DNA from 3 places in the Streptococcus porcorum genome. Region 3 is predicted to be linked to each of the others. Evidence: predicted binding sites of a transcription regulator. Region 3 holds the regulator's gene; each other region holds the start of a gene.

Region 1 (2,277 bases), on a different contig from region 3:
TTTTTCACAAATGCTCTCTAACACGCAAGCTGTTATGGTTACGGTGCTGTTGTCCTATCTTTTTGCGACGCTTTCTTTTTATGTTTTAGAGCCATTGATTGCAGGCAAGTCTTCTCATTTGTTCCGATGGGACTTTGATCTCAGACCTTATAGCAAATGGATTTACACTAGCTTTGCAGCTCTCGGTGTTTTGATGCTCTTTTTAACGACTGTTTCTCCAAAAATGGGAGAATTTGAGACCAATCTCTTAGTGAGCTCACTTAACCAATCAAATGATCAAATGCGCCAGACGCGTAATTTAGCGGATAAGGAAAATATTGGTAAAACAGGTAGTCAAGTCTTGATTATTGGAGACTCTGTTGCCCTCAGCTCAAGCGGTGCTCTTAGCCAATACCTTCCAAATGCTCAGCAAGACTCTGCGGTGAGTCGTAATTTCGATTTGGCATTTGATATCTTTGAAAATCATATCAAAAATGAGACCCTTCCAGAAACAGTGGTAATCGCCGTTGGGGTTAATTCGGTTTATGATTATAAAGATGATACCCAGCAGTTCATCGATGCTTTACCTAAAGGGCACCACTTAGTCTTTGTGACCCCTTATAATGGTAAGGAAAATCAGGCGGCTGTTAAAGAAGCGCGTGATTATGAGTTGACATTAGCCAAGAAATACAACTACATCACGATAGCAGATTGGTATAAAGTAGCAGTTGATCATCCTGAAATTTGGCCTGGCACAGATGGCGTGCATTATAAAGATAACGGCTCAGATGATTCAGAAGGTGGCAAGCTTTATGCGCAAACCCTACAAGCTGCCTTGAAAAAAGCAGCAAAAGCTCCAGCAAAAGGTGAAAAATAACATCTCTTCTAGAGCTTTGAGCTAAAATGTTTTAAAATAAACGATTGAGACTAGGTTCATCAACCTAGTCTCATTTTTTACCGTTAAAAATAGGAAAATTACAAAAATTTACATGAAAGGGTTTACAAATCTAATCCAGTAAGCTATAATAGAAAACGTAACAAATGTGAAAGATTTAACAAACTTGTTGAATCACTTTGGAGGAAAATATGGCTGATAAAACTGTAAGTAAAGAAGAAAAAGCACTTGAAGCACAAGCGCATGTCGATACTCTAGTGAAAAAAGGTCTTGTTGCCCTAGAGGAGATGCGAAAACTTAATCAAGAACAAGTAGATTATATCGTTGCAAAAGCCTCAGTGGCAGCCCTAGATGCCCATGGTGTTTTAGCAATGCATGCTTATGAGGAAACAGGTCGTGGTGTTTTCGAGGACAAGGCAACTAAAAACCTCTTTGCCTGCGAGCATGTGGTGAATAATATGCGCCATACTAAAACAGTTGGTGTCATCGAAGAAGATGATGTAACAGGATTAACATTGATTGCAGAGCCTGTAGGAGTTATCTGTGGGATTACACCAACTACTAACCCAACCTCAACGGCAATCTTTAAATCATTGATTTCTCTCAAAACACGTAACCCTATTGTATTTGCCTTCCATCCCTCAGCTCAAGAGTCATCAGCACATGCTGCTCGTATTGTGCGTGATGCGGCCATTGCTGCAGGAGCTCCTGAAAACTGTATCCAGTGGATTGAAAAACCTTCAATGGAAGCAACCGTGGCTTTGATGAACCATGATGGAATTGCTACGATTCTTGCTACAGGTGGTAATGCCATGGTACGCGCAGCTTACTCATGTGGTAAGCCAGCTCTTGGTGTGGGTGCAGGTAACGTTCCAGCCTATGTTGAAAAGTCTGCTAACGTTCGTCAGGCAGCTCATGATATTGTCATGTCTAAATCATTTGATAATGGGATGGTCTGTGCCTCAGAGCAAGCTGTGATTGTTGATAAAGAAATCTATGATGACTTTGTCAAAGAGTTTAAATCCTATCACACTTACTTTGTTAATAAAAAAGAAAAAGCTCTCCTAGAAGAATTTTGCTTTGGAGCTAAAGCCAACGGTAAAAATTGTGCAGAAGCTAAATTAAATCCAAACATCGTCGGAAAACCAGCGACTTGGATTGCAGAACAAGCAGGCTTCTCAGTTCCTGAAGGCACAAATATCCTAGCAGCAGAATGTAAGGAAGTTGGTATCAATGAACCGTTGACACGCGAGAAATTGTCACCAGTAATTGCTGTCTTGAAATCAGATTCTCGTGAAGATGGTCTTGAAAAAGCGCGTCTCATGGTTGAGTTTGATGGTTTAGGTCACTCTGCAGCTATCCATACAGAAGATGCAGCTTTAGCCAAAGAATTTGGAACTTTG
Region 2 (2,277 bases), on a different contig from region 3:
TTTGGAAGCGGTTAGAATTCATCGTCTTCTAAGATACTAATTGAGGCACTTGAGGTGGCATCTGAATTACCAACAACACTTTGAAATGTTTCTGTCAGATACCAATCCAAATAGGGCATAAAGTCTAAATTTAAACGACTAATGGAGGTGTCAGTGACATGATAGGTTTCAACAATATATTGTTTGTCGTCAAAACCAGGGCTATGAAAAAAATGAGGCTGTCCTTTGGATAAAGAAGCTAGTAATTTAGGTGAAAGTCTGTCCTCTTTTACAAAAAAAGAAGAGTAGCTATCAGCTTTAGTATCAGATTGTTTTATTACTTTTCCATCTTTAGAGAAGGTGGTAATGTCAAAAGGAAGCTCTATTTTTTTATTTAAGCTGAGAAAAAATTGCATAAGTCCTTGTGACAAAATGTGATAATCTTCTCCAGATGGAAAGCCGTTTTTCTCGATTTCCCACTTTTTAAAATGAAGAACAAATTGATAAGGGAGTACTGTGTCCTCTCCCAAGCAGATGACCATTGTTTTATCAATTGGAAATTCTGCTATTAAAGGAGTTTTAGAATGAGTTAGAATGAGATATCCGTCAAAATCCTGATTATGGCATTGTTGACCAGTAGTAAAATCAAAGAGAAAGGAAAAATTTTTTTCAATAAATGCTTGAAGAGCGTGTAATTGGTTTTCAACTATAAAAATTTTCATACTGAAATGATAGCCTTTTTAGAAAGAAAAATCAAAAAAGCTGTCTAGCAGTCTCTATGAAAAAAATGATTTTATTTGAGTAGTTTTAACTCTAAATACTTAGTTTTGTCCAAGAAATCCCTCTTGATAACAGTAGGGGAGATTTGAAGAGAAATCAGTCCAATGATTAAAAAATAAATTTGATATAATTTTCACAAAAACTTGACAATATTTTTGAAAGTATTATAATGAAAATGTAAACGATTACAAAATAAAAAACACATGTGCTTTTCAAATCGTATTGGAGGAATAATTATGAAAGCAGTTGTTGTTAATCAAGAAGCAAATGGTGTAGAAGTAGTAGATCATGCCTTACCACAGGTTGGAGAAGGGCAAGCCTTAGTAAAAGTAGAATATTGTGGTGTCTGCCATACTGACTTGCATGTAGCTAATGGTGATTTTGGAAAAGTTCCAGGTAGAATTTTAGGCCATGAAGGTATCGGTGTTGTAACAGAAATTGCTGATGATGTCACTTCTTTGAAAGTGGGAGATCGGGTCTCAATCGCTTGGTTCTTTGAAGGATGTGGCTACTGTGAGTACTGTACTACTGGTCGTGAAACCCTCTGTCGAAGCGTTAAAAATGCTGGATATAGTGTTGATGGAGGAATGTCTGAGTATGTAGTGGTAACAGCGGATTATGCTGTAAAAGTTCCAGAAGGCTTGGATCCAGCTCAAGCTAGTTCCATCACTTGTGCAGGTGTAACTACTTATAAAGCCATCAAAGAAGGTGGTGCGGCTCCAGGGCAATGGATTGCTGTGTTTGGAGTCGGAGGCCTAGGAAATCTTGCTGTTCAATATGCTAAGAAAGTATTTAATGCTCATGTTGTGGCCATTGATGTTAATGATGATAAGCTGGAACTAGCTAAAGAAGTTGGTGCAGATATCATTATTAATGCTAATAAGGTTGAAGATGTTACGGCCTTAATACAGGAAAAAACTGGAGGATGCCATTCAGCTTGTGTGACAGCTGTTTCAAAAGTTGCTTTTAATCAGGCAGTTGATAGTGTTCGAGCAGGTGGAAAAGTAGTAGCAGTCGGCTTACCGTCTGAATACATGGAGCTTAGCATTGTTAAAACAGTCCTTGATGGTATTCAGGTTATTGGATCACTTGTTGGTACCAGAAAAGATTTGGAAGAAGCTTTCCAATTTGGTGCAGAGGGTCTGGTTGTGCCAGTTGTGCAAAAACGTCCAGTTGATGATGCACCAGCTGTATTTTCTGAAATGGCAGCTGGAACTATTCAAGGGCGCATGGTTTTAGATTTTACAGGGGAAACAGTCTGAAAGAGATTTTTTGAAAATAGTAAATGAATTGACTATTACTTTGGAGGTTAGATAGAAATCTAGCCTCTTTTTAAAATAATGTTCGTTATTTACGAACATTATTTTAAAAAGGAGATAAAAATTTTGATTTTTTAGAAAATTTTAGATAATATAGGTTAACGGAAGGGCAGTGGTGAGACTGCCTAGCGATGCGGTTACGCATAGGAAGGTCATTTTTTACTCAAGGAGACAAACTATGCTTAATGAATTTCGAGTT
Region 3 (2,277 bases):
TCTTGGTTTTTATCTAGACACTCAAAATCGAATCATTGAACAACGTCTTCTTTTTATCGGATCTGTCAGACGCTCTATTGTGGAAATCAGGGAGGTATTACATTACGCTTGTAAAAATATGGCAACCTCTTTGATTATCGTTCATAACCATCCCTCAGGTGCTATCCAACCTAGCTTTCAAGATGAAGAATTTACAAAAAAACTCAAGCGATCTTGTGAGGACATGGGAATTGTGCTTTTAGACCACTTGATTATTGGGAAAAAGAACTATTATAGCTTTCGAGAAGAAACGGATTATTGTAGTTAGCTTAAAACTCATTGACAATAAAGTCAAACAAGCTACGATCTTCCTCTCTGCTTTCATGGAGCAACTCTGGATGCCATTGAACACCCAAAAATCGAATATCAGGATGGATAGATTCAACAGCTTCAATGGTATCATCTTTAGGGTCGTAAGCAACCACCCTTAACAAAGGAGATAATTCCTTAATACTCTGATGATGAAAGGAGTTAATCTGGCTAGATTTTCCATAAATCGGAAGAAGGACACTATCATCTGACACAATCATTTGCTGACTAAGGTAATCAGATGGTGCATCTTGCCAATGGTTTTCGATATCTTGATTTAACGAACCAGCCAAGGCGATATTCATCAATTGCGTTCCGCGGCAGACAGAAAAAATCGGCTTTCTTTGTTTAATAGCTTCATCTACTAAGGCAAATTCAAATAAATCACGATCACGATGAAAATCATCATCGCTAGTATCTTTTTCTTCGCCATAAAAAACAAGATCTACATTTTGTCCACCTGTTAAAATCAGTTTATCCACCATAGAAATATAGTCTTTAGCGCATTTGGGATCACCAACAGGGATAATAAGCGGGACACCACCTGAGGCTTGAACAGCTTGGACATAATTAGTAGGAGTATAAGACCACATAATATCGGGATACTTATAATTTGGTCTTTCATTACCTGATATTCCAATAATAGGTTTTGACATAATGGCTCCTTAATCTTGATTCATAAAATATAGTAGGGTTTGCAGTTGACTGGTTAAGTCAACATATTGCACAACCACATGTCGAGGAACTGATAGATGAACAGGTGAGAAACACAGTATTCCTTGGATACCAGCCTCGACTAAAATATCAGCAACTTCTTGAGCTTTGAGACTAGGGACTGTAAGAATAGCAGTAGTAATCTCATCTTTTGCAAGATGGTCTTTGATGGTTGAAATGGCATAAATTGGAATACCATCAGGAGACTTTGTGCCAACTAGCTCATTATCATCAGTATCAAATGCCATGGTAATTTTCATCTTATTACGCTCATGAAAACGGTAATGAAGCAGAGCTTTTCCAATATTTCCCACGCCAATCAGTGCAACATTGGTTAAGGAGTGGTCATTTAAAATATCAGCAAAAAAATTCATCAGCTTTTTGACATCATAGCCAAAACCACGACGACCAAGTTCTCCAAAATAAGAAAAGTCTCGTCGAACTGTCGCTGAGTCAATCCCAATTGCTTCTGCAATTTGTTTTGAATTGGCTTTTTCAATATTTTCTGCATTAAAACGCTTAAAAGCACGATAATAAAGCGACAGACGTTTGGCAGTGGCTTTTGGGATATTTCTTTCTAATAAGCTCATATAAATAACCTCCTCATACCTTCATTTACCATTGTAACAGAAAGTTTGTGAAAATAACAACAATTTTTGATAATATAAAACCATCAGATGTTCTTGATACCCCTATCTAGAAGTCAAAAAGTGACTTAGATACAAGTACTAGAATAACCATAGTGAGGATTAGTAAAAATTCACCTCCAAACTAAGTTCGTTAGTGGAGGTGCGACAATCAGTGTTATGATACAATTTTTGTCTCTATTTACATTTCTTTTTGAAGTTTGATCAATGTAATCTGTTCAATAAAAAAGAGATCTCAACGCAGTTGATAAAACATAGTCTGTTTAATTCGATATCAAACAAAAATCCTTAGAAATACTGCTTTCTAAGGATTTTATGTCTGTTAACTTAACTCTATTCCCACTCAACAGTTGCTGGTGGCTTACTTGTGATATCATAGACGATACGGTTAACGTGATCAACTTCGTTTACGATACGAACTGAGATTTTTTGTAGGACATCCCATGGAATACGAGCAAAATCAGCTGTCATACCATCGATAGAAGTAATGGCACGGATAGCGATAGTATAATCATAGGTACGACCATCTCCCATAACGCCAACGGAACGTACACCGGTATTAACTGTG

The links. Region 3 encodes Rex, which represses fermentation and respiration genes when NADH is low (regulators of the CRP and FNR family bind a similar motif). Its sites were predicted from a motif close to TTGTGAANTANTTCACAA; they were not measured.
Region 1: a site for Rex is predicted at 1,021-1,038, ahead of adhE (bifunctional acetaldehyde-CoA/alcohol dehydrogenase). Genes of this name have one in related genera too.
Region 2: a site for Rex is predicted at 881-898, ahead of adhP (alcohol dehydrogenase AdhP). Genes of this name have one in related genera too.

Annotation. Positions count from the first base shown of each region.
Region 1 is NZ_JBRUDG010000014.1:22,684-24,960, reverse strand. It holds gene ACVRWY_RS05240 (acyltransferase family protein) at 1-856, shown strand, start outside; gene adhE (bifunctional acetaldehyde-CoA/alcohol dehydrogenase) at 1,066-2,277, shown strand, end outside.
Region 2 is NZ_JBRUDG010000005.1:64,156-66,432, reverse strand. It holds gene ACVRWY_RS02380 (hypothetical protein) at 12-701, opposite strand; gene adhP (alcohol dehydrogenase AdhP) at 996-2,021, shown strand; gene guaC (GMP reductase) at 2,257-2,277, shown strand, end outside.
Region 3 is NZ_JBRUDG010000038.1:10,652-12,928, reverse strand. It holds gene radC (RadC family protein) at 1-307, shown strand, start outside; gene ACVRWY_RS08450 (gamma-glutamyl-gamma-aminobutyrate hydrolase family protein) at 309-1,004, opposite strand; gene ACVRWY_RS08445 (redox-sensing transcriptional repressor Rex) at 1,014-1,652, opposite strand; gene guaA (glutamine-hydrolyzing GMP synthase) at 2,043-2,277, opposite strand, start outside.